Regions from separate parts of the Quadrisphaera setariae genome, predicted to be linked through region 3. Evidence: riboswitches for the same ligand, from Rfam matches in the RefSeq annotation. Region 3 holds a riboswitch; each other region holds the start of a gene.

Region 1 (9,741 bases), on a different contig from region 3:
AGCTCCCAGGCCCCCAGGCCGGTGCCCGAGACGTCCACGTAGGTGTAGAAAGCCCCGTCGGGGACCACCGGCACCTCCAGGCCGGCGCGCGCCAGCCCCTCCAGCACGAGGTGCCGGCGCCCGAGCAGGTCGAGGCGGCGCTGCTCCACCAGCGCCAGCGACTCGGGGGTGAAGGCGGCCAGCGCGGCGTGCTGCGCGGGGGCGGAGGCGCAGATGAAGAAGTTGGCGGCCATCCGCTCCACCGCGTCCACCGCGCGGTCGGGGACCACGCACCAGCCCAGCCGCCACCCGGTCATGCCGGTGTGCTTGGAGAAGCTGCCGATGACCACGGCGTCGTCGTCCAGGGCCAGCGCGCTGCTCGGTGGGGCGCCGTCCACGGGGTCGGCGAGGTCGAGGTAGATCTCGTCCACCACGCACCAGGCGCCGCGCTCGCGCGTCAGCCGGCAGATCCCCTCCAGCTCCTCCCGCCGCACCGTGGTGCCGGTCGGGTTGGAGGGGGTCGCCACGAGCACGGCGCGCGTCGCCGGGGTCCACGCGGCCGCGGCCGCTGCGGTGGACAGCTGGTAGCGGGTGGCGGGGGAGGTGGGGACCTCCACGGCGCGGCCGCCGAGCGCCCTGACGATCTGCCGGTTGCACGGGTAGGACGGGTCGGCCATGAGGACGTCGTCGCCGGGGTCGACCACGAGGGCCGTCACCAGCAGCAGGGCGGCGGAGGCCCCCGAGGTGATGGCCACCCGGCGCGGGTCGAGGTCGACGCCGTGGCGCTCGCGGTAGCGGCGGGCCACGGCCTCGCGCAGCTCCGGCAGCCCCAGTGCGGGCGTGTACGGCAGCGGTCGCCCGTCGGTCACCTCGCGCAGGGCCGCGAGGACGGCGGGTGGCGCGCCCTCGTCGGGCTCGCCCAGGCTCAGGGCGACCACGTGGTGGCCCTGGGCGCGCAGCTGGGCCGCCCGGGCGGCGAAGGCCATGGCGTGGAAGGGCTCGACGGCGAGGGCGCGGCTCGAGGGGCTGGGCGGTGCGAGCGGTGCGGCCACCCGGGCAGGCTGCCACGTCCGCCGCGCACGGAGCAGCGGGCGCGGCCGCTGGTGCTCGGGGATGGCCGGGGCCGGGCTCTGCGACCGGTCTCTCCGGCCGGGATCGGGGGCCGGTGCCGAACAGATCTTCTAGTACGTTCAGTGAATGCTTCTAGGAAGACAATCGCAGAAGCAGACCCTGGTCACTGCGCTCTCCCGCGGCTCTGCCGGGCGAGGCGGCTCCATCCTGCTCACCGGGTCACCCGGCAGCGGGTTCACCGCGCTGCTCGACGAGGTGGTGGCGGCAGCGCACGGCCTGGGGGACCCCCTGGTGCTCACGACCACGGGGGTCGAGGACGAGGCGGGCATGCCCTACGCGCTCCTCCACCAGGTGATCTGCCCCCTCCTGGCCGAGCTCGGCGACGACCTCGACCTGACTCGCCGGGAGTCGCTCGAGGCCGTCGTGGGCGCTCGTGCGCCGCAGGAGGGCGCGGTGCCCGTGGCCCTGGCCGCCCTGGGGGCGCTGGAGCTGCTCGCCCGCCGGCGCCCGGTGCTCGTCGTCGTCGACGACGCGCACCTGGCGGACCCGGACTCCGCCAGCGTCCTCCGCTTCCTGGGCAGGCGGCTCTCGCGGACGGCCGCCTGCCTCCTGGTCGTGCACCCCGAGCCGGTCGTCGGTGCTCCGTCGGCGGCGTCCGCCGAGGCCGCCAGGACCGGCGCTGACGCGGTGGTGGTCCTGGAGCCCCTCGGCGCGAGGGACGCCCGGGCCTGGGCGGACCGGGAGCAGCCGTGGCTCGACCCGGTGCAGCGCGACACGGTCCTGCACCTCGCGGCCGGCCGCCCCCGCCGGCTCGCTGACCTCCTGCACCTGGTGGACCGGGAAGCGGTCGCCTCCGCGCCGGACGGCGGGATCCGCACCGCGCTGCGCGGGTCGGTGCTGCCCGCCGTGGCCGCCGCGCGCCGGGATCTGGAGGCCGTCGACCACCGGACCCGCCGAGCGCTGGTGGCCCTGGGCCTCCTCGACGACCCCGCGGGTGCGTGGCTGGTGGCCCGCGTCGCCGGCGGCGAGGGCGCCGGGCCGGGTGTCCACGCGCCGGCTGCGGCGGACCCCCTGACGGCGGTCCTGGCCGCCGTCGAAGCAGACCCCCTGCTCGTCACGGAGCTGCGCACCGCCTGGTCCCAGCACCTGGAGGAGGCCGCCGCGGCCGCGCTGGCAGGCGGTCCCGCCGCGACCCGCCTGCGGGCCGAGGCCCTGCGGCAGCGAGCGCTGGCCGACCCGGCGGGCGCGCCCGCTCTGGCCGCACCCCTGGAGGACGCCGCACGCGCGCTGTGCGCGGTGGACGCCGCGCGCAGCAGCGAGCTCTTCGCCCTGGCCGCCGAGCACCACCGCGAGGTGCCGGCCCGCGCCGCAGCTGCGAGCCGTGCAGCCGAGCTCGCGCTCGCGTGCGGGCGTCACGACCGGGCCCGGCTGCTCGCGGAGCGCGCCGCCGCGCTCACGGACGGTGCCGGTGCGGCGGCGGCTGCGGTGACCTCGCGCTGGAGCGCACTGACGGCGCTCGCCCGCGGTGACCGCGACGCCGCGGCCCTCCACCTCGAGCATCACCTCGGTCGGCAGGTGGGCGCACCGGGCGTCGATCAGGAGCTGCTGGCCACCGCTGCAGCGCTCGTGATGGTGGCCGGGCGGCGCACCGGCGGATGCCGCGCGCTGGAAGCCGCCGCATCGGCGACGCCCGCGCTCGCCGGCCCGCTGCGCTCCCTGGCGCGCCTGGCGCTCCCCTGGCACCTCGCCGTGCCGGACGAGCAGCGGCACTCCCTCGACGACGCGCTCGCCGCGCTGGCCGGGGCCGGCCTCCCGGTGCTCCGACTCGCGGCCGACGCCGGCCGGCTCCTGGGCCGCAGCGACGAGGTCGCCGCTGCGTGCCGGTCCTCGCTGCCCGCGTGGCCCACCACCGGTCCGGCCGCCGTGGACGTGCACCTGGCGCTGGCCGCGTGCGCACTGGACACCGGGGACCTGACCGAGGTGCGCGCCCACGTGCAGGACGCTCGCGCCGCACTGCGCCACGCGCCGCAGGCGGAGGCCGCGGTCCTGCAGGCGGAGCAGCTCGTCGCCTGCCTGGGCAGCACCCGGGTGCCGGACGCGGCGTGGGAGGACGCCAGCGACCTGCCGCCCACCACCGAGCGGGCCGGCGCGGTCTGGTGCCGCGCCCACCGCCACCGCCTGCGTGGAGACCTGGCGTCCGCTGCCGCTGAGCTGCTGCCGCTGTGGCCCGCCGACGAGGCTCCCGCTGACGCCGGCGCCCTCCTCAACGCCCTCCCGACCGTCCACGCCCTGAGCGGCTCCGGCGCTGCGCCCGAGGTGCTCGAGCGCACCGTCCGGCAGGTCACCGCCTGGGCGGAGGGCAGCGGCGCCCCGCTGGCGGTCTCGACCGCGCTGGTGTGCCGCGCCGTGCTCGTGCAGGACCCCCACGCGCAGCAGCAGCTGCTCCGGGAGGCCGTCGAGCGGGGCGGGGACGGCCCGGCCGGAGCGGCCCCGCGCCTGGCGCTCGGCATGCTCCTGCGCAGAGCGCGCCAGGCTGTGGCGGCGCGTGAGCCGCTCGGCGCCGCGCTGCGGGTCTTCGAGCGGCACGGGCTGGCGGCCTTCGCCGAGCTGGCCCGCCGGGAGCTCGACGCCACCGCGCCGCTGCGCCCGGCGCGGCCCATGGGCTCCTCGGTGCTGACCGGCCAGGAGCGCACTGTCGCGACGCTGGCCGCCGAGGGCCTGTCCAACGCCGGTATCGCGCAGAGCCTCGGCATCAGCGCGCGCACCGTGGCCCACCACCTGCAGCACGTCTACGCCAAGCTGGGCGTGTCCGGGCGCCAGGAGCTCGGGCCCCGGCTGGAGGAGCGGTGAGCCGCGCCTCAGCCGAGGTCGCCGGCCTCGCGGGCCCGGGAGGCGGCCTCTCCGCTGCTGCGGACGCCGTACTTGCGGCGCGCTGCCGCCAGGTGCTGCACCACGGTCCCCGGCGCCACGCCGAGCGCCTCGGCGATGCCCGCCGTCGACGACCCCCGCTCCACCAGGAGCAGCACGTCGCGTTCGCGAGGGGTCAGCACCACCTGCACCTCGCGGGACCTCTGGGCGTCGTCCTCGAGCCGCTGCAGCTCCTCCTCGGACAGCAGCACGGCCCGGGAGCCGCTGCTGGTGCAGAAGACCACGCGCACCTCGCCGTCCGCCACGGCGTCGAGCAGCTGGAGCCAGTGGTGGGCGGAGGCGGTGACCTCCTGCCTCGGGTGAGCGGGCATGGGGACGTCCTGTCCGGCGCGTCGGCGGAGGTGCGGGCAGGGTGGCCACCCTACGCGGCGCGTGCCCTCAGGGCCCGTCTCGCGCGCCGCGTCGGCCGGTGGGAGGCACCGGCGTGGTGACCACCGGGCCGGGTGAGCGGGGTGGAGGGGACGGTCTGCACGACCCCCGGCCCCGCGGCAGGGCCGCTCGGGCGGCCCGCGCGCTGCGCGCGGCGGCGCCGAAGGGGCGGCCCCCGCACGACCTCGTCGACCGCCTCGCGGTGGTCGTGACGCAGGCGCTGGGGGTCCAGGGCGCCAGCGTCAGCGCCCTCTTCGCGCCCGGGATGTCCGTGCCGGTGGGCGTCAGCGACCCCCTGGCGGCCCGCGCCGAACAGCTCCAGTTCACCGCGGGGGAGGGCCCCTGCTGGGAGGCCTACCTCACCGGCACGACCGTCGTCGCCGACCTGGCCGACGCGGCTGCGTCGCAGCGCCGATGGCCCGCCTACGCGCGTGCCCTCCGGCACGAGACCGGGTACCAGCTGGTGGTGGCCCTGCCCGTCACGCTCGCGTCGGGCCTGGTCGTCGCCCTCAGCACCTACGAGGCGGACCGCTCGGGCGGCGCCTGGTGGCTGGACGCCGTGCGCGTGGGGTCCGCACTGGGCGAGGTGCTGGACGAGGCGTCCCCGCCGGCCTCGGAGGGCGGGGCCGTGTGGCTCGACTCCTCCACCACCGCCCGGCGCAGCACGGTGTGGACGGCGGAGGCGGTGCTCATCGACAACGCGCCCTTCCTCGACCACGACCGCGCCCTCGACGCCCTGCGCACCTACAGCCTGAGCGAGGGCACGACCGTCGACGACACGGCCGCCGCCCTCGTCGAGGGCCGCCTCACCACGCGCGAGGTCCTCGGCCGCTGACGCGCCGCCCTGGGGGCCGGGGTGGTCATCACGAACCGGTCACGGTGGCCGGTCTGGGTTTGACGCTGGCTGGACGCGGTTCGTACCGTCCTCCTCAGGTCACGAGTGACAGCGCGAAGCCCTGGCTGGCTGTCCGGCAACCCTCCTCCGCGGCGGGGTGCTCCAGGTGACGACCCGGCCGTGCGACCCCGCACGGCAAGAGCGGACCACCTCCGAGGAGACGCCATGACGCCGCCTTCGCTGCGCCGAGGCGCCTGAACGGTGCCACTCCGCCGCGCCCGCCCGCGGCACCCACCTCACGCACGACCCCCCAGGAGAGCCATGTCCAGCACCGATCCCAGCGCCAGCCCCGTCCTGCCCCCCAAGCCGAAGCGCAAGACCCCGGTGGCCGCGATCGCCGTGGCCGCGGTGGTGCTCCTCGCGGTGGTCGGGGTCGGCGCGTGGGTGCTGGGCAGCCGCAGCGGGGGCGGCGACGACACCGCCGCCAGCAGCACCGCCTCCAGCCAGGGCTACCGGTCCGAGGTGAAGATCGGCGTCGCCGACAGCTCGCTGCCCTACTGGAAGACCTACACCGAGCTCGCCAAGAGCCAGCTGGGCGTCACGGTCGACCTCGTCAACTTCTCCGACTACAGCCTGCCCAACCCGGCGCTGAGCCAGGGCGAGGTCGACCTCAACCAGTTCCAGCACATCCAGTACCTGGCCAACTACGACGCCACCGCGAACGACACGATCCAGCCCATCGGCTCGACCGCCGTCTACCCGCTGCCGCTGTACTCGACCACCGTCAAGGACGTCGCGTCGCTGCCCGCTGACGCCGTGGTCGCCATCCCCAACGACGCCATCAACGAGGCCCGTGCGCTCCTGCTGCTGCAGCAGGCCGGGCTGGTGCAGCTGAAGGGCGGCGGGACGGCGTTCTCGAAGACCGCCGACATCACCAGCTCGAAGGTGAAGGTCACCCCGGTCGCGGCCGACCAGACCGCCGGCGCCCTGCAGAGCGGCTCCGCCGTGGCCGCCGTGGTCAACAACAACTTCGCCACCAAGGCCGGGCTCACCGAGCAGCAGATCATCGTCGCCGACGACCCGGCCGCGGCTGCCGCCGCGCCCTACGTCAACATCTTCGCCGCCCGCAAGGCCGACGTCGGTGACAAGACCTACCTCGCCCTCGCGAAGCTCTGGCACGACCCGGCGGTGCAGGCGGTCTTCACGAAGGACTACCCCAGCGCCGTCGTCGTGGACCGCCCGGCCGCCGACCTGCAGGCCGACCTCGCGAAGGTCGAGCAGGACGCGAAGGCCGCGAAGGCCGCCGGCTGACCGTGGCGGCCACGTCCCCCGCGTCGCCAGCACCCGCGGGCCCGCGGCGCACCGGTGACGTCCTCGTCGAGCTCGAGGACGTCACCAAGCGCTTCGAGCGCGGCGGCTCCACCGTCACCGCGGTCGACGGCGTCAGCCTGTCCGTCGCCCGCGGTGAGGTGCTCGCCGTCATCGGCTACTCCGGTGCCGGCAAGTCCACGCTGGTCCGGCTCGTCAACGCCCTCGAGCAGCCCACCTCGGGCAGCGTCCGGGTGGCGGGCCAGGACCTCACCCGCCTCGGTGAGAAGGAGCTGCGCGCCGCCCGGGCGGGCATCGGGATGATCTTCCAGCAGTTCAACCTGCTGAGCTCGCGCACCGTGGCCGGCAACGTCGCGTACCCGCTGAAGGTGGCCGGGGTCGGGAAGGCCGAGCGCGAGAAGCGCACCGCCGAGCTCCTCGACTTCGTCGGGCTCCTGGACCGCGCGCACGCGCATCCCGAGCAGCTCTCCGGCGGGCAGAAGCAGCGCGTGGGCATCGCGCGGGCGCTGGCCACCAACCCGCCGCTGCTCCTGGCCGACGAGGCCACCAGCGCCCTCGACCCGGAGACCACCGAGGAGGTGCTCACCCTGCTGCGGCGGGTGAACACCGAGCTGGGCGTGACCGTCGTGCTCATCACGCACGAGATGGAGGCCGTGCGCCGCGTGGCCGACCGGGTGGCCGTCATGGAGGGCGGCCGCGTGGTGGAGGTGGGGGACGTCTACGACGTCTTCACCGCCCCCCAGACGCCGGCCGCGCAGCGCTTCGTGCGCTCCGCCACCCACGACCGGCCCTCCCCCGAGGCCCTCGCGCGGCTGCGCGAGCACCACCCCGGCCGCCTCGTGACCGTGCGCATCACCGACCGCCCGCGCCTCCAGCAGGTGGTCGACGGCGCCTTCCGCGACGCCGGCGTGAGCGCCGAGCTGGTCTACGGCGGGGTCGGCGAGGTGCGCGAGCGCCGCGCCGGCTCCCTCACCTACGAGCTGACCGGTGACGACGCCGCGGTGCAGCGGGCCCTGGCCGGCCTGCGCGCCGCCGACGTCGTCGTCGACGAGGAGGACTGAGGTGGACTTCTTCGCGGGCTTCCTCGACAGCACCGACGTCTACGTCAGGGCGATCGGGCAGACGCTGCTCATCGTCAGCGTCGCCATGGTCGTGTCGGGGGTCGTCGGGCTGGTGCTCGGGGTGGCGCTCTACGCCACCCGTCCGGGCAACCTGTTCAGCAACCGCCTGGTCTTCGGCGTCATCGGGCTGCTGGTCAACATCATCAGGCCCATCCCGTTCGTCATCTTCCTGCTGGCCGTGGGCCCCCTGCAGCGGCTCGTCATCGGCACGACGCTGGGCACGAACGCGGTGACCTTCGCGATCGCGCTGGCCGCGGGCTTCGCGGTCGCCCGCATCGTCGAGCAGTCCCTCGTGGGCGTGGACCCGGGCGTCGTGGAGGCGGCGCGGTCCATGGGCGCCTCGCGCAGCGCGATCCTCTTCGGGGTCGTCGTCCGCGAGGGCCTCGGGCCGCTGGTGCTGGGCTACACGTTCATCTTCGTGGGGATCGTCGACATGTCGGCGCAGGCCGGCCTGGTCGGCGGCGGCGGTCTCGGCGACTACGCCATCCAGTACGGCTCGCAGCAGTACGACTGGGGCGTCGTCTACGCCGCGCTGGTGGCGATCGTCGCGATCGTCGTCATCGGCCAGTTCCTCGGCAACCGGCTGGCGCGCGCCGTCATGCGGCGCTGAGAGCACGCGCCTCCCGCGAGCGTCGCCTACCCTCTGATGCGGCCGCCCGAGCACGCTGACGGCCCGCCTCGAGAGCGGAGACCTGTGGACGGGCGAGCGGTGTCCACTCAAGACCTGCCGGCGGTGCGGAGCGCCCTGGCCACCACGACGTACCCGCCGGAGGTGGCCTCGGTGCGGGCTGCCCGGCGCTTCGTGGTGGCGGTCCTGTCCTCCAGCGGGCTCGCGCCGCTCGCCGACGACGCCGGCCTGGTGGTCTCCGAGCTCGCGGCGAACGCCGTGCTGCACGCCAGGAGCCCCTTCGACGTCCTCGTCCACCGGCTCGAGGTGGGTGTGCGCGTCAGCGTGCGCGACGCCTCGCCGACGATGCCCGTGCTGGTGGCCCCCAGCGCCTCCGCGATGAGCGGCCGGGGCCTCGCGCTGGTCGAGCGGCTCGTGGCGCGGTGGGGGGCGGGACCCTCGCGCGGGGCCGGGAAGAGCGTGTGGTTCGAGATCGACGAGGAGCCGGCGGGCGAGCCCGTCCCCGACGTGGCCGACCTCAGCGTCGAGGAGCTCCTCGCCGCGTGGAGCGACGACGCGGACTCCGACGACGACGACGGCCGCCTCCTGGTGGTCCCCGCGCCGCCTGCGGGACCGACCACCGAGGTGGTGCTGCCCGCCCTGGTGGCCGCCGACCTCCTCGCCGCGAAGGAGCACATGGACGACCTGCTGCGGGAGCTGCAGCTGGTGCTGCTCGCGCAGGACGCAGGAACCGGTGCCGCCGACGCGCAGCTGGGCGGGCTCACCGCCGCACGCCGCCTCGACGAGACCGCCCGCGCCTTCGACGACGTGCGCCGCCAGGTCCGTCACCAGGTGAGCCGCGCCGTGGCGGCCGGCCAGGAGCGGGTGGCCCTCGTGCTGCAGCTGCCCGAGGGGACGGCTGAGCGGGCCACCGCCTACCGGGACGCCGTGGCGGCCGCGGAGCACCTGCCCGAGCTCCACGGTGCGCTGCTCAGCGCTTCCGCCACCCCCGCCCACCACCGCGCGGTGCGCCGGGCCTACCTCGACGAGGTCATCGCTGCGACGCGCGGCTGAGACGTCCACCGCCGGCCAGCCCGGTCGGCAGGACCGCCGGGGGCGCAGGCCGGCGCTGTGGGCCGAGGCGCTGCTCGTGGTGGCGTTCCTGCTCGCCTACGAGTCGGTCCAGCGCCTCGCCGGCGACGACGTCGCGGCGGCCTTCTCCCACGCCCGCACGCTGCTGGGGCTGGAGCAGGCGGTGGGACTGGCGCCCGAGCAGGCGCTCGACACGGCGACGGCGGCGTCACCGCTGCTGTCGCTGCTCTCGTCGGCCTGGTACTCGGCGCTGCACTACACGGTCACGCCCGTGGTGCTCGGGCTCGCCTACTGGCGGCTGCCGGAGCGCTACCGCGCGGTCCGCAACGCCTTCTTCGCCACCACCGCCGCCGCCCTGCTCGGGTACTTCCTCCTGCCCACCGCGCCCCCGCGGCTCCTGCCCGGGTACG
Region 2 (9,741 bases), on a different contig from region 3:
GGCGGCCAGGGCTGCGACCTCGGTGAGGTAGGCGCGGACCACGTCGACGGGGTGGCGCTGGTCGTAGCCGTGGCCGGTCTCCACGTGCTCGACGCGTCCACTGGCCGCGGCGTCGGGGTGCAGGTCGGGCAGGGCGTGCACCGAGCCGACCAGCCGCTCCGCGCAGGTGGCCCGGACGAGCTCGGCGACGGGGTCGGGGTGCCAGTGCGGTTCGCTGAGCTCGAGCCCGGACCAGATGCGCAGGCCCGGGAACGCCTCGCGGCAGCGCTCCACCTCCTCCAGGTACGCCTCCACCTGCAGGGCGTCGCCCAGGAAGGCGCCGTGGTCGTCGACGTGACCGCTGTAGCGCTCGGGCAGCGGCTGGCCGTGGAGGTTCCACCGCGTGAGGTCGACGTGCTCGGTGAACGCCAGCGCCGGCACCCCGACCTCCACGGCGCGGGCGCACGTCGCGCGCATGTCACCGGCAGGGGCGTCCCAGGAGAACTGGCTGTGGACGTGGCCGTCGGCGGGCAGCACCCTGCGACGCTAGCGCCGTGCGCGGTGGTGGGCAGGGGCGGCAGCCGGAGGACCCGTCGAGCGTCGACGAGCGCCTGGGGGTGCTTCCGGGCTTCCCCGGCTCGGCCGACCTCGGCGGGCTGCCCCTCGCAGGCGGTGGGAGCACGGCGCTGCGGCGCGTCATCAGGTCCGCCGTGCCGATCGCCCTGCCGATCGCCCTGCCGATCGCCCTGCCGATCGCCGTGGCGGACGCCTCGCCCGACGCGGTGGCCGGCGAGCTGCCGGACGAGCTGCGGCGGTCCGCGGAGCGCTTCGGGGTGAGGGCCGTCGTCGACCTGCGCTCTGACGCGGAGGCGCGCCTGCTGCCCCATCCTCTCGCTGACCTGCCCGGGTACCGGTTGCTCCCGCTGATCGACGTGGCCGCAGAGCCCCAGCGCGACGTGACCTCCGAGGCCACGTTCGGCGACCTGTACGCCCGCAGCCTGGGGCGCAACCGCAGGACGCTGGTCGAGGTCTTCCGCGCGCTCGCGGCCCACGCGCGGGCCGCAGCTGCCGGGCCTGGCGCTGGCGCTGTGCTCGTGTGCTGCGCCGCGGGTCGCGACCGGACGGGCATGGTGGCCGCGCTGCTGCTCGACCTCGCGGGTGCCGAGCGGGGGGCCGTCGTCGACGACTACCACCGCGCCGGCAGCGGCTCGCCCGTCGTCGACCCCCCGACGGCTCCCACGCCGCACCGGAGAGGGGGGCCCGACGTCGAGGCGATGCTCGACCACGTGCACGCCCGCTGGGGCGGCCCGGCGGACTACCTGCGCTGGCTCGGCCTGGACGACGAGGAGGTCGTGACCCTCCGGTCTCTGCTGCGTCCAGAGGGCGCGGCGTGAGCGAGAGCCTGTCATCGCGCGGCGCGCTGCACCACGTCGAGCTGTGGGTGCCCGACCTGGCGCGGGCGCTGCCGCGGTGGTCCTGGCTGCTCGGTGAGCTCGGCTACGAGCTCTTCCAGGCGTGGGAGGGAGGCGCGAGCTTCCGGCTGGGCGCGACCTACCTGGTGCTGGAGCAGTCCCCGGCGGTGACCGCTGACCGCCACGAGCGTCTGCGCCCGGGGTTGAACCACCTCGCGTTCCACGCCGGCACGCGCGAGCAGCTCGACGCGGTGGTGGCTGCCTGCGCCGACCACGGGTGGAGGCTGCTGTTCGCCGACCGGCACCCCTTCGCCGGGGGTCCCGAACACTGCGCGGCCTACCTCGAGGACGACGACGGCTACGAGGTCGAGCTGGTCGCTGAACCGCCCCTCGGGCCGGTCTCCGGGTCGGGCGCCGGAGCCTGACCGGGGCGGTGCGCCCGCCAGAAGGTGTCGACCCCCGCGGCCGCGCGCGCCCGGATGCGCTCGGCCGGAGGCGGCGGCTCGCCCAGCATGCCGCGGTCGAGGTCGGCGCCCATCACGAGGAAGGCGAACTGCTCGGCTGCCAGCTCCGGGCTGGCCACCGCCAGCCGACCCCGCTCGGTGAGCGCGGCGAACGTGCTGGCCAGGGCGACGAGCACGGCCTCAGGCGCACGACGCCGGTAGTCCGCGAGCAGGTCGGGGAACCGCTCGCCCTCGCGCGCCAGCAGCCGGCGCAGCGGCACCACCGGACCGGCGAGCACCGTCAGCGCCAGCTCCTCCGCGACCCGCCCCAGCCCCGCGCGGAGGTCGCGGGCCCCAGCCAGCTCGTGGACGTGTGCGAGCAGCTCACCGGTGAAGCGCTCGGCGGTGTCGATCGAGCGCTCCAGCGCGGCGCGGAACAGCGAGGCCTTGTCGGCGTAGAGGTTGAAGACCGTCCGCTTGGCCAGGCCCGCCTCCGCCGCGACCTGCTCGACGGTGGACGCGTCGTAGCCGTGCGCGAGGAAGCACGCGGTCGCGGCCGTCAGCACGCGCTGGCGCGAACGCGCAGCGCGCGGATCCTCGCCGCGCGCCTCGTCGTCGTCGTGAGTCTCGGCGGACGCCACGATCGCTCCCTCCGGGTGAGGTCCTGGGACGAGGGTCCCGTCGGGGCTACCGTACGACCAGCGGTGTTGCACCGATCGGTGCAACAGGAGGGGGTGGGGGTCGTGGCGAAGGACGAGCTCGACACGTCGGCGGCGGTGACCCGCAGCCTGCTGGGCTGGGGTGTGGTCGCGGGGCCGTTCTACGTGGTGGTCGGCCTGGTGCTGGCGCTGACCAGGCCCGGGTTCGAGCTGTCGCACCACGCGCTGTCGCTGCTGGTGCTCGGTGAGCACGGATGGCTCCAGCGCACCAACCTCGTGCTGACCGGGCTCATGGTGCTGGCCGCGGCGGCAGGCGCGGCGCGCGCTCTGCGCGACGGCCGCGGGCTGGCCATCGCGACGGCGACGGCGGTCTACGGCCTGGCGCTGCTCGCGAGCGCCGCCGCCCTGCCCGACCCGGCGGCGGGGTTCCCGCCCGGCTCGGCGACCGCGTCGACGTCGGCGATCAGCACGCACGGACTGCTGCACATCGTCTTCGGGGCTCTCGGGTTCCTCGCGCTCGCGCTGGGAGCGTTCGCGGAAGGGCGCTGGCGCGCATCGCTGGGGGAGCGCGGAGCCGCTGGGCGCGCGCGGATGCTGGGGGCCGTGGTGCTGGTCGGGTTCCTCGCCGGGGCGGCTCTGGCGCAGCAGGCGGTCGGGACGCTGCTGCTGTGGGTGGCCGTGCTCGCCGGCTTCACGTGGCTGGCGCTGGCGAGCGCGCGGCTGTACGCGCAGGTGCCGCACCCGCTGTACGCCCGGCGCTCCGCCGCTGCCGCCGGCTGAGGCCGCTGGCCGAGTTCGCTGACCGCGGCGGGCGGCGGGTGAACGTCACCTGATCTTGGCGATCGATCGGCTCGTCACGCCCCCAGGGCCGGCCGATCGCCAAGATCTGCACCATCCGGGCGGAGCACAGCGCGGCGGGTGGCTGGCGCCGGCGGGTCAGGCGTCCCAGCGGACGGGCGTCGTGGTGCCGCTGACCCAGTCGGCGCGCATGAGGCCGTGACCGATGCCGTCGAACAGACGGCCGCCCTCGCCGGGCCAGGCGGACCGGTAGTGCGACTCCTTGACGAAGCCGCACCGCTGCAGCACCGCGCGCATGACCGCGTTGTCGATGCGGGTGTTCGCCTCGATGCGCTGCAGCTGGGGGTCGCGGTCGGACAGGTGCTGGCTGAGCCAGCGCACTGCCGCTGTGCCGAGCCCCCGCCTGCGGTGGGACTCGTCGATGCGGAGGTCGAACAGCGGTGTGCCGTCGTCGACGTCGTCGAACCGGACCAGGCCCGCGCGCTCGCCGTCGGCCAGGAGCCAGTGGGCGTGGGTGTGGGGTCCGACCCAGGAGCCGTCGGCTGCACTGGCGAGCGCCTGCTCGCGCGTCCAGCGCTCGCGGACGTGGAACGGCCAGGCCTGCCGGGTGAGGAAGTCGGCGAGGTGCTCGGCGTCAGCGGACAGGTCGAGCGGAGCGGTGGAGAGCGTCATGCGCGTCGCTCGTCTCCAGGCTGGGCCGACCGCCCCGCGGTGAGTGACGCGCTGCGGGCCGTGACCGGGACCGCCGGCGCGGCTGCAGCCGGCGGCTCAGGACGAGGCGGGCGCGAGGCGCCGACGAGCGCCCCTGGATCGTCAGGGCCGCTGCTCTCCGCCTTCTGCACGCCGCGTCCCACCGGTCGAGCATCGTCAGCATCGCGGTCCGGCGTCCACCCGTTTCTGCCCGGCCAGCGGTCAGGCTGGCGTGAGGTTCCGCCGGGGGAGGGGGCTCGAGTAGACGACGCTCGTGGTGATGCCGCCGAGCGTCGCCAGCTTGCCGGTGATGCGCTCCAGGTCGCGCATGCTGCGCGCGAGCACCTTGAGGATGAAGCAGTCATCGCCGGTGACGTGGTGCGCCTCCACCACCTCGGGCAGCACGGCGAGCAGGTCGTGGAACGGCTTGTAGTTGCCGCTCGGGTACGCCAGCCGCACGAACGCCTGCACGGCGTAGCCGAGCGCCTCCGGGGCGACCACCGCTGTGTACCCGGTGATGACGCCGAGGTCGGTCAGCCGCCGCAGCCTGTCCGCGGTCGCGCTGGGGGAGAGGTTCACCGCGCGGGCGAGGTCGGCGACGCTCATCCGCCCGTCCCGCTGGAGGGCCTCCACGACACCCCTGTCGACGGTGTCCAGCACGATCTGCGGGTTCGACGGCACGAGCGGCAGGATGCCAGCCGATCCACGGCTGATCCGCCCCGTCGCCGTGGAACGCCCCTGTCCAGCGCAGCGCCGCGCCGGTTCCATGGACGTCATGAACGGTCTCACCACCTCAGCCACCGCAGCGATCTCCGCCGTCGGCTTCTTCGCCACCCGCCTCGCCCACCAGACCGACCCGGCCGACCTGGCGCACGCGCGCGCCACGGGCGCAGCGCCGCTCGTCCTCGACGTCCGCTCCGCCGCCGGGTGGGCGCAGGGCCGCATCCCCGGCGCCGTGCACATCCCCCTCGCCGAGCTCACCGAGCGCATCGGCGAGCACGCCCCCGACCTCGACGCCGACGTCGTCGTCTACTGCTGGGGACCCGGCTGCAACGGCAGCACCCGCGCCGGCCTCGCCCTGGCGCTCGCGGGCTACGGCTGCGTGAAGGAGCTCGTCGGGGGCTACGAGTACTGGGTCCGCGAGGGCTTCGCCGTCGTCAGCGACGCCGGTCGCAGCCGCCAGGTGCCCGACCCGCTCACCGCGCCCGCCGGGTGATCGGCAGGATGGGCGGGTGGTGCGCGAGCTGACCTACGAGCACGTCGGTGCCACCCGCCCTGCCGACGCCGACTGGCCGCCCGCCGCGGTCCCGGCCGGCTACCGCCGCCACGAGTCCACCGTGCTCATCGGTCAGGACGACGACGGCGAGGACGCCGTCTGGCGCGCAGCTTCCGCCGCCGTGCTCGCCTGGGGCGTCAAGACGCGCAGCGGCTTCACCGTCCACCCGCCCTCAGGCCCGGGCGGTGTCCGCGATGGCGAGGAGCTGTGGCTGCACGCCGCGCTGGGAGCTCGCGCCGCCACGGTCACCGTGCGCGAGCCGGTGCGCGTGGTCGCCGTCGTCGACACCGACGACCGCCGCGGCTTCGCCTACGGCACGCTGCGCGGCCATCCCGTCAGCGGTGAGGAGGCGTTCGTCGTCCACCGAGACCCCGAGGGCCGGGTGCACCTGACCCTGCGCTCCCTGACCCGCCCGGCGCCGGGCGGTCCGTGGCGCCTCGTGTTCCCTGCGCTGCTGGTCGCCCAGCGCGTCTACCGCCGGCGCTACCAGCAGGCCCTGGTCAGCCTGCGCTGAGGCACCCGTCGCGCAGCACCGGCACGCGGTCGCTGGTGTCGGGCTCGGCGGCCACGAGCACGTCGCCCCGGTGCCCGGCGGCCACCAGCTCGGCGCCGCTGGAGCACTCGAGGAGGGCGCTCCCGACGTCGTCCTGAGTCGCTGAGGAGGCAGCGCGTGCGGCGCGGGCCTCCTGCGACAGCCCGGTCCACCCCAGCGCCACCAGCCGGTCGACCACGGCGCCAGCGCCCCACACGTCCTCGACCGCCGGCCGCAGGCTCCCGTCGGGCCAGCGCTCCCCGGCGGCGACCACCGCCACGCTCGCGCTGTCGACTCCGCCCGCCAGGTCGGTCAGCCAGCGCGCCACCGCTGCGGCGTTCCGCAGGCACGCCGCCACCACCACCGGTGCTCGACCGGCCAGCTCCGCGCACAGGCGCGAGCCGTTCGGGGAGGGCAGCACCAGCCGCTGCGGCGATGCAGCGCGCAGCGACACCGGCGACAGGCTCACCCCTCCCGCAGCCCGCGCGCGAGAGCGCCCGACGGCGAGCACCGCGTCGTGCTGGAGCGCCAGCGCGGTGGCGCGCTCGTCGTCGTCCCACGGGCAGGGCCACACCCGGCCGCCGCCGTCCAGCACCACGCTGACCGCCGTCGTGAAGGACAGGACGTCGACGACGACGACCGCGGCGACGTCCTCGGCGATGGCCAGCGCCCCGGTCACCCCCTGCTCGAACCGGATCCTGGCGCTGCCCTGGCGATGGGCTGCCGGCACCGTCAGGCGAGCGCCGCCCTGGCAGCGGCTGCCTGGCCGACGCCCGGCCCGTGGACGAGGGCCTCGGCGAGCGTCGCGTGCAGGGAGACGACGCGGTTGACGCCGGTGATGGTCAGCAGCCGGACGGCCTGCTCGCTCGCGCCGACCAGGGCGAGGCGCCCGCCCAGCGCCAGCGTCCGGCGCAGGGTGTTGAGCAGCGCGCCGAGCCCAGCGGAGTCGATGAACTCCACCGAGGCGAGGTCGACCACCACGTCCGAGGCGCCGCCGGTGCCGTCGGCGGGCAGCGCGAGGTCGGTGGCCGAGCGCAGGCGGTGGATCGAGGCGATGTCGAGGTCGCCGACCAGCGTCATGACGCGCAGCGGCAGCGCCGATCCGGCACGGGAGTGGTCTTCCACGGCGACGCGCAGGCCACCGGTCCGCAGGGGGCGGTTACCGGACGCGCCGGCAGCTGAGCAGCTCATGGACGACCCATCGAGGAGGGCGCGTCGAAGACCGCGGGCGCGCGAGACCGAGGTGCGGGAAGCTCCGGAGCCGTCCGCCTGGGGCGGACGGTGCTGGAGATCACCCAACGTAGCCCTGTGGCTGCGGAGGATCAAGGCTGCGGAGGACGCACAGGGCAGACAGGACGCACCGCACCTAGCCTCGACGCATGGACCTGGGACTGAGCGGACGCGTGGTGCTCGTGGTCGGGGGCACCGGGCTCGTCGGGAGCGCCGTGGTGCAGCGGCTGCGCGAGGAGGGGGCGACCGCCGTGGTCGCCTCCCGCTCGACGACCCCTGACGAGCACGGAACGAGCCTGCGGCTCGACGCCCGCGACGACGCCTCCGCGGCCGCCGCCGTCGACGCGGTGCTCGCCCACCACGGACGCCTCGACGGCCTCGTGGTGGCCGCGGCGCCCAGCGCGCGCACGCTCGACGCCTCCCGCAACGACGACCCGGCCCAGGTGCTGGAGGCGTTCGACGCGAAGGCCGTCGTCTTCCTGCGGCTCGTCAACGCCGTCCTGCCGGCGATGGAGGGGGCCGGCTACGGGCGGGTGGTCGGCATCAGCGGCCAGAACGCCTTCCTCACCGGTAACACCACCGGCGCGGTGCGCAACGCGGCGCTGGTCGTGATCGCCAAGAACCTCGCTGACGCAGTGGCCGGCAGCGGAGTCACGGTCAACACGGTGAGCCCCGGAACCGTCACCCCGACGCCGGCCGCGGAGGTGCAGCCGGGACGGGGCGGGGAGTCGAGCCCCGACGAGATCGCCGACCTGGTGACGTTCCTGCTGTCGCCGAGGGCGCGAGCGATCTCGGGGGAGTCGATCGCCACCGGGCACCGCGTTCGCGGCGTCGTCTCCTGCTGACCCGCACCGTCAGGACGACGACGGGCGTCACGGCGGCAGGGCCGGTCCTCGCCGCGGCGGAGTCGAGGGTCACGACGGATCCGGTCCTGGCCCTCGACTCCGCCAGCGTGGAGAGCGGAGGTGGCACCGCCGAACTGCCAGCGGTCGGCCTGTTGACGCATCTGCCGTGAGCCGTCAGGCTTGGCCCCGCACCACCTGAACCACCAGCTCCACGTGTTCCACAGGTCATGAGCGTCAGCGACAAGCCCTGGCTAGCTGACCGGCAACCCTCGCTCTGCGGCGGGGTGCCCCAGGTGACGACCCGACCGGACCCGCACCACGCGGTCTCCGGTAAGCGCGAGGCCCCTCCTCGGGGCAGAAGACGAGGTGTCGCGATGTCCTCCCTGCACCTGGCGCTCGCCCTCGGCGGCGACCGCCCCAGCTCCCCGGCCACCTGGGCGCACCTCGTGCGCGAGGCGGAGGTCGGCCTGCTCGACCTCGTCACCCTCGACGTGCCCCCGAGCACCGTGACCGCTGCAGACGCCGCGGCGCAGGACGCCGACGGCCTCGACGCCGTCCGCGCGGCCACCCGCCTGGCCGCTACGACGCGGTCCATCGGCCTCGTGCCCACCGTGAACGTCGGGCGCACCGACCCCGGTCAGATCGCCCGCGCCCTCGACGCCCTCGACCGCGCCAGCGGCGGCCGCGCCGGGGTGCACCTGCAGGTGCCCGTGCCCGCCGACGAGCAGGGCTGGGTCACCGCCGTCCGCCGCCGCTCCGCGGCCACCCACCCGGGCGCCGGGCCGCTGGTCGCGCTGCCCGGCCGGCCCGGCCGTGGCAGGCACACGCTCCCCGGCCGTGCTGACCTGGCCTTCGTCACCCCGCGTGACGTCGCCGCCGCCCAGCGCCTCGCCGCGGCAGCGCGCAGCGCCGAGCAGGCGCCGCGGCACCTGCTCGCCGACGTCGTCGTCGTCCTCGACCACCACGAGGAGCACGCGCTCGAGCGCGCAGCGCACGCCGCCCACCAGGCCGCCCCGAGCACCGCACCCGACGGCGCGCAGGTGTTCGCCGGGACCCCCGCGCAGCTGGCCGACCTGGCCCTCGACCTCCACGGCGCCGGGCTGGCCGGCCTGCGGCTGCACCCCGCCGACCCCGCCCGCGACCTGCGGGGCATCACGCGCGGCCTGGTGCCCGAGCTGCAGCGCCGCGGCGCCTTCCGCCGGGCCTACCGCGGCACCGACCTGCGCGAGCGCCTCTCAGACCAGCGCCCGGCCGACCAGGACCTCGCCGCGCAGCACCGCACCGCCGCCTGAGCGGCCGTCGAGCCATCTGTCCACTGCTGGAACACCCGACAGAGAACGAGGAGACCGCACCATGCCGCTGCACCCGAAGGGTTCCGTCCTGACCTTCGAGCTCCACGGTGAGGGGGAGGGCGTCCTGCAGGAGGTCGCCATCACCGGCGGGCCGCACGTGGTCCGCGCCGAGGGCCACCCCGCGTTCGGGGGCACCGACAGCGCCCCCAGCCCGCTCGACCTCGTGCTCGCCGGCTACGTCTCCTGCAACCAGGTGACCTCGAAGATCGTGGCGCTGGGCCAGGGCGTCGAGCTGGGCGAGTTCCACGGCCGGGTCGACGCCGAGCTCGACAACTCCGTGCTCGTCTTCGGCGCCGAGGGCAACCCCTCCTTCTCGAAGGTGACGCTCACCGTGGAGCTGGAGACCGACCTCGACGACGCCGCCTTCGAGGCCTTCGTCGCCGAGGTCAGCCGCCGCTGCCCGGTGACGCAGCTGCTGCAGCGCGCCGGCACCGAGGTGGTCAACCGCTGGACGAACAAGGTCCGCGTCGCCGCCTGACCTGCGACGTCCCACGTCCGAGCGGGCCGGGGGAGCCCCTGGCACCC
Region 3 (9,741 bases):
TGTACGCGATCAAGTTCCGCGACGCCAACATCCTCCTGTCCAGCGCCATCAACCCCCAGAGCCAGATCCTCTACGACCGCAACCCCCGCGAGCGGGTGCAGAAGGTCGCGCCGTTCCTCACCCTCGACGGCGACCCGTACCCGACGATCGTCGGCGACCGGATCAAGTGGGTCGTCGACGGCTACACCACGTCGGAGGAGTACCCCTACTCCCAGCCGCAGGTGCTGCAGGACGCCACGCAGGACACGCTCACCACCCCCACCGGCACCATCGCCGCCCTGCCCCCCAACCAGGTCAACTACCTGCGCAACTCCGTCAAGGCGACGGTGGACGCCTACGACGGCAGCGTGGAGCTGTACGCGTGGGACGAGTCCGACCCGGTCCTGCGCGCCTGGCAGAAGGCCTTCCCCGACGCCGTGAAGCCGCTGCAGCAGATGTCGGGCGACCTCATGGCGCACGTGCGCTACCCCGAGGACCTCTTCAAGGTCCAGCGCACCGTGCTGTCCAGCTACCACGTGACCGACCCGGGCTCGTTCTTCTCCCAGCAGGACTTCTGGCGCGTCCCCGACGACCCGACGCGCCAGGGGACGGCCCCCGGCGGCGGCACGGAGGCCGCAGCGCAGCCGCCGTACTACCTGACGCTGCAGATGCCCGGCCAGGGCGAGGAGGCGTTCTCGCTGACCTCGACCTACATCCCCCGGAGCCAGCAGGGACAGGCGGGGCGCAACATCCTCACCGGCTTCCTCGCTGTGGACGCCGACGCCGGCTCCACGGACGGGCAGAAGAAGCCCGGTTACGGGCAGCTCCGCCTCCTGCAGATGCCGACCGACGGCACCGTGGAGGGTCCCGGCCAGGTGCAGGCGGACATCAACTCCAACACCGAGATCTCCCAGGAGCTGAACCTGCTGCGGCAGGGAGGCACCGAGGTCATCAACGGCAACCTGCTGACGCTGCCCGTCGGTGACGGCCTCCTCTACGTGCAGCCGGTCTACATCCGCTCCACCGGAGAGACGTCCTACCCGGTGCTGCGCCGGGTGATCACCTCCTTCGGAGACCAGATCGGCTTCGCCCCCACCCTCGACGAGGCGCTGGACGAGGTCTTCGGCGGCAACTCCGGGGTGACCGGTCCGGATGCCGGGCAGGGCTCGGGCGACCAGCCCGCGCCGGGTGCCTCGGGGTCGCCGGGAGCCTCGCCGAGCCAGGGCACCTCGCCCTCGCAGGCGCCGAGCAGCAGCGCCACCGGGGCACCAGTGCCCGAGAGCGTCCGCGCGGCGCTGCAGGAGGCCGTGGCCGCCGAGGGCGAGGCGCAGCGCGCCTTGCAGAACGGCGACTTCGCCGCGTACGGGCAGGCGCAGGCGAAGCTCAAGGCGGCGCTCGACAAGGCGGTGGCCGCTGAGGCGGCCGCCACCGCCTCGCCGTCGGCGACACCCGCCGGCTGAGCCGGTCGAGCACCTCCGCGTGCACCCGAACGGGCCCCCTCGGCAGCTGCCGAGGGGGCCCGTTTGGTTCTCCGCCAGGGGTCGGGTAATGTTCTGTTCACCGACGCGGGGTGGAGCAGCTCGGTAGCTCGCTGGGCTCATAACCCAGAGGCCGCAGGTTCAAATCCTGCCCCCGCTACTCCTGACGAAGGCCGCCGATCCTCTGGATCGGCGGCCTTCGTGCTGTTCGGGCTCCCTCACCTGCGGAACCCGGTACCGGTCCGTCCCGGGAGGTCCCGTGTCCGGTGAGCACCCCTGGCGCTGGCGGCTGGCCGCAGCGGCGTTCGCGTTCTGGGCCACGATGCTCGGCACCACGCTGCCGACCCCGCTCTACGGCCTCTACACGCAGCGCCTCGGGCTGTCCGCCCTGCTGCAGACCACCGTCTTCGCCGCCTACGCCCTCGGCGTGGTCGCCGCGCTCGTCGCCGCCGGGCAGGCCAGCGACAGGTTCGGCCGGCGCCCGGTGCTGGCCGTCGGCCTGGGCTTCGCCGCGGCGTCCGCCGTCGTCTTCCTCCTGCCGCCGACGGTGCCGGGGCTGCTGCTCGGGCGGGTGCTGTCGGGGGTGTCCGCGGGCCTGTTCACCGGTGCCGCGACCGCGCTCGTCTCCGAGCTGGCACCCCCTCGCTCGGCCCGCGCCGCCTCCCTCGTGGCCACCGCCGCCAACATCGGCGGGCTCGGCTCCGGGCCGCTGCTCGCCGGCGCCGTGGCCCAGCTCGACTGGGCCCCGCTGGTGGTGCCCTACGCGGTGCACCTCGCGCTGCTGGCGCTGGCCGGGGCCGCGCTCGTCGTCGTCCCCGAGACCGTCAGCGGACCGGTGGGGGAGCGCCCCGCCTGGCGCCCGCTGCGACCGGCCGTGCCGAGCCGGGCGCGGGCGGCGTTCGTGCCGGCGGCCGTGAGCGGCTTCGCGGGGTTCGCCTGCCTCGGGCTGTACTCCGCGGCGGAGCCGCGCGTGCTGGGCCAGCTGCTGGACGTCAGCGCCCCGCTCGCCGCCGGAGCCGTGGCAGCGCTCATCTTCGCGGCCTCGGTGGGCGGCCAGGTCGCCACGGCGCGCCTGGCGCCCGCGAGCGTGCTCCCCGCCGGCTGCGCCGCCCTCCTGGCGGGCACCGCTCTGCTCGCGGCGAGCCTCGAGCTGGTCTCGCTGCCGCTGCTCCTGCTCGCCACCGCGGTGCTCGGTGCGGCGCAGGGCGCGTGCTTCCGCGCCGGGGTGGCCGAGGTGGGTGCGGCGGCACCGCCGCAGCGCCGGGCGGAGGTGGTCTCCACGCTGTTCGTCGTCTTCTACGTCGCCATCTCCGTGCCCGTGGTGGGGGTCGGGGCCCTGGCCGACTCCGCGGGGCTGCGCGTCGCCGTGCTCGCCCTGGCAGGGCTCGCGGGCGGGCTCGCGGCGGCCGCCCTCGTCCTGCTGCTCGTGCGCCGCCGCCGGACCGCGGTGACGCAGGGGTAGGGGACGCGCGGCCGCAGGGAGGGCGGAAGGGGCTTGACCCGCCCCGCCGGGTGTCCCTACGGTGATCGACGTCGGTCATGAGTGGCAGCGGCAAGCCCTGGCTCGCTGTCCAGCAACCCCCCTCCGCGGCGGGGTGCTCCAGGTGAAGACCGGGCAGGACGCAGCCGCGATCCTGTCAGCGCGAGGTCCCCCAGAGGGACGAGACAGGAGCTCCCCATGAGCCTTCCTCCCCGCACGTCCGAGGTCCTCACCCGCAGGCTCGTCGTCGACCTGGGCCGGACGTCGTCCACGCGCTGTCGCGCCTGACGACGCCACCGAGCCCTCCCCCCGACGACCACCCTCCCGGCGCCCCCGCGTGCGCCCCGACGACCTCCGGAGCACCCGATGACCCTCCTCGACGACGCCCTGTCCAGCACGTCCTCCCGCACGGCGCCCACCTCGACCGCGTCGACCGCGTCGACCGCCGGCACGGGCCCGGTCCGCAGCGGCCGGCCCGCGGTCGGCCACCTCATCGCCGGCGCCGAGCACTGGCGCACGTCACCCCGCCCCTCCGACGCCGCGGGCTGGCTCCTGCGCGCCGAGGACGTCGCCGCGCAGCTGCGCCGCGGCGCCGTCGAGCGCGACCGCGCCGGCGGGCACCCCCGCGAGGAGGTCGACCTGCTCAAGGCCTCCGGCCTGGTCACCCTCCTCGGCCCGGCCGAGCACGGCGGAGCCGCCCAGAGCTGGGAGACCGCCCTGCGCGTGGTGCGGACCGTGGCCCGCGGCGACGGCTCGATCGGGCAGCTCCTCGGCTACCACTACCTGTGGGCGTGGGCGGCGAGGCTGGTCGGCACCGAGGAGCAGATCACCGCGGTCGAGCAGCTGTACACGGCAGGGGAGCTGCTCTTCGGCGGAGCCGTCAACCCCCGCGACGGCGACCTCGTCATCACCGAGGACGGCGACGAGCTCGTCTTCCACGGCCGCAAGTCGTTCTCCACCGGTGGCGTGGTCTCCGACCTCACCGTGCTCGAGGGCGTCGTCGACGGCACGGACACCCACGTCTTCGCGATCGTGCCGACCGACCAGCCCGGCATCGTCTTCAACGACGACTGGGACAACCTCGGGCAGCGGCTCACCGAGAGCGGCTCGGTGCGGGTCGACGGGGTCCGCGTGCCCTGGGCGGCCGCGGCCGGGTTCGTCGACGGGGTGTTCCAGCCGCTGACGTACAACACGCTCAACGTGCCGACCATCCAGGTCGTCTTCGCCAACTTCTACCTGGGCATCGCCCAGGGTGCCCTGCAGCGGGCCGCGGAGTACACCCGCACCACCACCCGCGCCTGGCCGTACGGCGGTGACGACAAGGAGTCCGCCACGCAGGAGTGGTACGTGCTGGAGGGCTACGGCGAGCTCGCCACGAAGCTGTGGGCCGACGAGGCCCTGCTCGACGCCGTGGGCGCCGAGGCGAGCGCGGTGCTCCACGCACCGCGCGAGGGGCTCACCGAGCGTCGCCGCGGTGAGCTGGCGGTCCGCATCGCGGCCGCCAAGGTCCGCACCGTCGACGACGGCCTGGAGGTGGCCACCAAGGTGTTCGAGCTGACCGGAGCCCGGGCCAGCGCCAACGCCGTCGGGCTGGACGTGCACTGGCGCAACCTGCGCACCCACAGCCTCCACGACCCGCTGCCGTACAAGAAGCGGGAGGTGGGGGGCTTCGTGCTGCTCGACGAGGTGCCCGAGCCGACCTGGTACACGTGACCTGCTGACCGCGCTCGTCGTCGTCCTGGGCCGTCCCCGGGGGACTCAGGACGACGACGAGCGTCAGCGCCGCTGCAGCAGCCCCAGCACCTCGTCGTGCAGCAGCCCGTTGGTGGCCACCGCGTTGCCGCCGTGCGGACCGTCCTCACCGGCCAGCGACGTGAACCGGCCGCCCGCCTCGGTCACCACCGGGACGAGCGCGGCCATGTCGTACAGCTCCAGCTCGGGCTCGCAGGCGATGTCCGCGGCGCCCTCGGCCACCAGGACGTAGCTCCAGAAGTCGCCGTAGCCGCGGGTGCGCCACACCTTCTTGGTGAGGTCCAGGAAGCCCTCCAGCCGGCCCGCCTCCTCCCACTCCCAGATCTCGGAGTGCGACAGGCTCGCGTCCGACAGGGCGGCGACCCTGGACACCTGCAGCCGCTTCGCCGAGCTCAGCCGCGGCCCGGTGTACGCGCCGGTGCCCTGCGCCGCCCACCAGCGCCGGTTCAGCGCCGGGGCGGACACCACGCCGAGCACGGGCACACCGTCGTCGAGGAGGGCGATGAGCGTGGCCCACACGGGTACTCCGCGCACGAAGTTCTTGGTGCCGTCGATCGGGTCGACCACCCACTGGCGCCCCGAGGAGCCCTTCGAGACCCCGCTCTCCTCGCCCACGAAGCCGTCGCGGCTGCGGGTGCGGCTCAGCTGCGACCTGACGATCTCCTCCGCCGCCCTGTCGGCGTCGGTGACGGGGGTCAGGTCGGGCTTCGTGTCGACCACGAGGTCGCGGGCCTTGAAGCGGGTGGTGGTGAGGTTGTCCACGGCGTCGGCGATGACGTGCGCGAGCCTCAGGTCGTCGTCATAACCGGGCACACCTCGCACCGTATCGGTCGCTCCTACCCTGGGTGACGTGGTCCCCGCACCTCACGGCAGCTCGAGCGGCAGCACCGACGGCGCCATCGGCGAACCGCTGCAGCAGGCCCTGGCCGCTCGGGAGAAGGTGCTGCGCGCCTTCCTGGACGCCGACGGGCGCCTGACCTCCATCCCCGTCAAGCGCGCGAAGCGCCTCGTGGTGCTCGACCTCATCGCCAGGGTCTTCGAGCCGGGGGAGCGCTACCCCGAGCTGGAGGTCAACGCGCTCCTGCGGGCCTTCCACGACGACGTCGCCGCACTGCGCCGCTACCTCGTCGACGAGGGCTTCCTCGACAGGGCCGACGGCGTCTACTGGCGCACCGGCGGTTCGGTCGACCTCTGACCCCTCGCCGTGGTCGTGGACTTCCCGAGCGCTTTCCAGTCGTGATCATGGACCTCCGGAACAGGATCGGGGGGTGCCGCTCCAGCCGTACGCCGCCAGCACCGCCCGACGCGCCCGCCAGGTGACCGCCGACGTCGCCGTCCTGGTCTGGGCGGTGGTCTGCGCGGGCACGGGCGTGGTGGTCCACGGCGCCGTCGCCGCCCTCGCCGACCCGGCGCGGTCCCTGTCGAGCGGGGCCGGGGGGCTGCGCGACCAGCTGGGCGGGGCTGCCGACGCCGCGGGGCGCGTCCCGCTGGTGGGCGACCGGCTGTCGGCCCCGCTCGACGGTGCCAGCGGCTCCGCGGGCGACCTCGCCACCGCCGGCGCCGACCTGGCGACGACGATCGACCACCTGGCCGCCGTGCTGGGCCTCGCGGTCGCGGTGCTCCCCGTGCTGCTGGTGGTGGCGCTGTGGCTGCCGGTCAGGCTCCGCTTTGCGCGCCGGGCGGGCGCCGCGCGGGCCTGGCTCGAGGGCGACGCAGCCACCTCCGCCTCGACCGGGCGCAGCCGCACCGAGCTGCTCGCCTGGCGCGCCCTGGCCAGCCAGCCGCTCTCGGCGCTGGCCGCCGTCAGTCCCGACCCCCTCGCCGACGTCCGCGGCGGGGACCCGCGCACCACGGCGGCGCTGGCCGCGCTGGAGCGCCGCTCGCTGGGCCTGGCCCCCTGAGCGGGAGCGGAGGGTGTTCTGGAAGTCCACGACCACGGTCGGTCAGCGGAGGTCGGCCTCCCCGGAGCGGCTGCGCAGCAGGCGCCGCAGCGAGTCCAGGCGCGCCGGGCCGGCCTCCCCGGCCGCCCCGGAGGCCACGTAGGCGTCGAGCGCGCACCCGGTGCTCTCGGCGTCGTCGTGGGTGCACCCGCGCGGGCAGTCGGCCGTGCCGGGCTCCAGGTCGCTGAAGGCGCGCAGCAGGCGCTCCGGCGTGAGGTGGGCCAGCCCGAAGCTGCGCACGCCGGGGGTGTCCACCACCCAGCCGACGCGCCGGCCCGAGGCGTCGCGCAGCGACAGGGCCACGGCCGAGCTGGACGTGTGCCGACCCCGCCCCGTGTTCTCGTTGACGGTGCCCGTGGCCCGGCCCGCGCCGGGCACGAGCGCGTTGACCAGCGTCGACTTCCCCACGCCGGAGGGGCCGACGAGCACGCTCTCGTGGCCGGTCAGCCGCTCGCGCACGGCGTCCACGCCCTCCAGCGCGCGCGTGCCGTCCTCCAGCACCCGGCGGCGCACCACGAGGACGGGCACGTCGAGCGCCGACCACGCGGCCAGCGCCTCGGCGGGGTCGCCGAGGTCGGCCTTGGTGAGCACGAGCACCGGCTGCAGCCCGCCGTCGTAGGCGGCGGCCAGGCACCTGTCGACCATGCGCTGCACCGGTGCCGGGTCGGCCACGGCCGTCACCACGAGCAGCTGGTCGGCGTTCCCGACGAGCACCCGCTCGACCGGGTCGGTGTCGTCGGCGGTGCGCCGCAGCACCGAGCTGCGCTCCTCGATCCGCACGATGCGGGCGAGGGCGTCCACCTCGCCGCTGGTGTCGCCGACCACGCCCACGCGGTCGCCCACCGCGATGCCCGCCCGCCCCAGCTCACGGGCCCGCATCGCGACCACCTCGCGCTCGCCTCTGCCCCCGGACCCCTCGGCTCCTTCATCGACAAGGGTGGTGATGCGGCCCCTGTCGATGGTGAGCACGCGCGCCGGCACGGCGTCGGCGTGGTCGGGACGGTCCTTGGTGCGCGGTCGCGAGCCGCGCCGGTTGGGCCTGACCCGCACGTCGCGCTCGTCGTACCCGGAGGCGCGCCGGCGCTCGTCGCCCATCTGCCTGTCGGAGCGTCCGGCCATCAGCCCGCGAGCATCCCCGTCCACAGGCCCGGGAAGTCGGGCAGCGTCTTGGCGGTGGTGCCCACGTCGAGGACGACGACGCCGGGCACGGCCAGCCCGAGCACGGCCGCCGCCGTCGCCATCCGGTGGTCGCCGTAGGTGGAGAACCTGCCGCCGTGCAGCGGGCGCGGCCGGATGAGCAGGCCGTCCTCCGTCTCGGAGACGTCGCCGCCGAGGGCGTTGAGCTCGGTGGCCAGGGCCGCCAGCCGGTCGGTCTCGTGCCCGCGCAGGTGCGCGATGCCCCGCAGGCGCGTGGGGGTGTCGGCGAGGGCCGCCACGGCGGCCAGCACGGGGGTGAGCTCGCCGACGTCGTGCAGGTCGGCGTCGATGCCCGAGACGCCGTCCCCGCCGCGCACGGTGAGGCCCTCGGGGGTGAGGTCGACGTCGGCGCCCATCTCGTCGAGCAGGTCGCGCAGCGCGTCGCCGGCCTGCGTGGTGCGCTGGGGCCAGCCCGGCACCGTGACGCGGCCGCCCGTCACCAGGGCGGCGGCCAGGAACGGCGCGGCGTTGGACAGGTCGGGCTCGACGTCCACGTCGAGGGCGCCCACGCGTCCGGGCGCCACCCGCCAGCGGGTCCCCGAGGCGCCCCCGGTGGTGGCGAGGTCGGACTCGACCTCCACGCCGGCGTCGCGCAGCACCTGCTGGGTCATGACCAGGTGCGGCGCGCTCGGGACGGGCTCGCCCTCGTGCACCACCTCGACGCCGGCGTCGCTGCGCGCCGCCGCCAGCAGCAGGGCGGAGACGAACTGGCTGGAGGCGCTGGCGTCCATGACCGTGCGACCGCCGGGCAGGTGGCCGGTGCCGCGCACGGTGAAGGGCATGAGGCCGCGGCCGTCGTCGTCGACGCGGGCACCGAGGTCGCGCAGGGCGCCGAGCAGGGGAGCCATGGGGCGGGTGCGGGCGTGCGGGTCTCCGTCGAACGTCGTGCCGCCCGAGGCCAGCGCCGCCACCGGCGGCAGGAAGCGCATGACCGTTCCCGCCAGGCCGCAGTCGAGCGGGCCGGCACCGCGCAGGGCTCCGGGCTCCACCCGCCAGCCGGGGACCTCGGTGGGGTCGCTCGCGGGGACGTCGCTGACGCGCGCCCCCAGCGAGGCCACCGCCGCCGCCATGAGCAGCGTGTCGCGCGAGCGCAGCGGAGCGCGCAGCTCCGAGGGGCCCTCCGCGAGGGCCGCCAGCACGAGGTAGCGGTTGGTCAGCGACTTCGAGCCCGGGAGGCGGACGTCGGCGTCGACGGGGGCCTCGCTCAGGGGCGCCGCCCAGTCGAGGGGGGCGCCGCCCGTGCTGGTCGCGGTGCTGGTCGTCGTGCTGGCGGAGGGGCTCATCACCGCCGAGCCTACGGCGCGGCCGGTGCCCTCGGCCACGAGCGAGCGGCCGCGCGGGTGGGGGAGGGGCCAGGGACGACGACGGGCCGGCCCCCGCGGCGCTGCGCGGGAGCCGGCCCGTCGGCCGGAGGGGTCGGCGTCGGGTCAGTCGAGGGCCTTGTGCAGCCTCTTCTGGGCGCGCTGAGCGCTCTTGCGCGCCTTCTTCTGCGCCCGCTTGGCCGAGGCGGAGCCCGCGGCGGTGGCGACCTTCACCGAGCGCTGCGTGGTCTTCGCGGCGTGCTGCGCGCGCCAGGCCAGGCCCGGCTTGCCGTCGAGGTCGACGGCGGCGATGAGCAGGCCGCCGAAGAGCGCGGCGTTCTTCAGCGCCTGCACCAGCTGCAGCTGGCGGGTCTTGGCGTCGGGGGCCTCCCAGAACCGGTGCCCGGTCAGGGTGGTGGGCACGAGCGAGGCGGCCAGCACGGCGGAGGACACCCGCGGCGCCTTGCCCACCGCCAGGGCCAGGCCGGCGGTGGTCATGAGGGCTCCGTTGAGGCGCACCAGGCCGGCGTCGTCGCTGGGGAGGGTCACCGGCCCCACCGACAGGCCCTTGAGCGCCGGGATGACCGGGCCGCCGCCGTCGGTCTTGGCGGAGG

What was found. Region 3 has a riboswitch for S-adenosylmethionine ahead of FMM08_RS02690 (acyl-CoA dehydrogenase family protein). Riboswitches for the same ligand answer to the same signal wherever they lie in the genome.
Region 1: linked by a shared signal. The riboswitch ahead of FMM08_RS11735 (MetQ/NlpA family ABC transporter substrate-binding protein) and the one ahead of FMM08_RS02690 (acyl-CoA dehydrogenase family protein) in region 3 are both predicted to bind S-adenosylmethionine.
Region 2: linked by a shared signal. The riboswitch ahead of FMM08_RS07370 (LLM class oxidoreductase) and the one ahead of FMM08_RS02690 (acyl-CoA dehydrogenase family protein) in region 3 are both predicted to bind S-adenosylmethionine.

Annotation. Positions count from the first base shown of each region.
Region 1 covers NZ_VKAC01000006.1:233,169-242,909, forward strand. The annotation lists gene FMM08_RS11715 (aminotransferase class I/II-fold pyridoxal phosphate-dependent enzyme) at 1-965, opposite strand, end outside; gene FMM08_RS11720 (helix-turn-helix transcriptional regulator) at 1,177-3,900, shown strand; gene FMM08_RS11725 (response regulator transcription factor) at 3,909-4,289, opposite strand; gene FMM08_RS11730 (hypothetical protein) at 4,388-5,182, shown strand; SAM riboswitch class IV at 5,280-5,390, shown strand; gene FMM08_RS11735 (MetQ/NlpA family ABC transporter substrate-binding protein) at 5,504-6,493, shown strand; gene FMM08_RS11740 (methionine ABC transporter ATP-binding protein) at 6,496-7,572, shown strand; gene FMM08_RS11745 (methionine ABC transporter permease) at 7,574-8,242, shown strand; gene FMM08_RS11750 (ATP-binding protein) at 8,342-9,313, shown strand; gene FMM08_RS11755 (phosphatase PAP2 family protein) at 9,390-9,741, shown strand, end outside.
Region 2 covers NZ_VKAC01000004.1:21,081-30,821, forward strand. The annotation lists gene FMM08_RS07310 (PHP domain-containing protein) at 1-516, opposite strand, end outside; gene FMM08_RS07315 (tyrosine-protein phosphatase) at 534-1,373, shown strand; gene FMM08_RS07320 (VOC family protein) at 1,370-1,816, shown strand; gene FMM08_RS07325 (TetR/AcrR family transcriptional regulator) at 1,750-2,475, opposite strand; gene FMM08_RS07330 (DUF998 domain-containing protein) at 2,578-3,273, shown strand; gene FMM08_RS07335 (GNAT family N-acetyltransferase) at 3,430-3,963, opposite strand; gene FMM08_RS07340 (Lrp/AsnC family transcriptional regulator) at 4,204-4,662, opposite strand; gene FMM08_RS07345 (rhodanese-like domain-containing protein) at 4,757-5,197, shown strand; gene FMM08_RS07350 (DUF1990 domain-containing protein) at 5,217-5,771, shown strand; gene FMM08_RS07355 (2-phosphosulfolactate phosphatase) at 5,758-6,468, opposite strand; gene FMM08_RS07360 (STAS domain-containing protein) at 6,522-6,980, opposite strand; gene FMM08_RS07365 (SDR family NAD(P)-dependent oxidoreductase) at 7,169-7,864, shown strand; SAM riboswitch class IV at 8,088-8,207, shown strand; gene FMM08_RS07370 (LLM class oxidoreductase) at 8,239-9,156, shown strand; gene FMM08_RS07375 (OsmC family protein) at 9,218-9,694, shown strand.
Region 3 covers NZ_VKAC01000001.1:605,962-615,702, forward strand. The annotation lists gene FMM08_RS02675 (UPF0182 family membrane protein) at 1-1,439, shown strand, start outside; tRNA gene FMM08_RS02680 (tRNA-Met) at 1,544-1,617, shown strand; gene FMM08_RS02685 (MFS transporter) at 1,717-2,919, shown strand; SAM riboswitch class IV at 2,993-3,106, shown strand; gene FMM08_RS02690 (acyl-CoA dehydrogenase family protein) at 3,304-4,650, shown strand; gene hisN (histidinol-phosphatase) at 4,714-5,502, opposite strand; gene FMM08_RS02700 (DUF2087 domain-containing protein) at 5,540-5,884, shown strand; gene FMM08_RS02705 (hypothetical protein) at 5,958-6,590, shown strand; gene rsgA (ribosome small subunit-dependent GTPase A) at 6,633-7,748, opposite strand; gene aroA (3-phosphoshikimate 1-carboxyvinyltransferase) at 7,748-9,109, opposite strand; gene FMM08_RS02720 (DoxX family protein) at 9,254-9,741, opposite strand, start outside.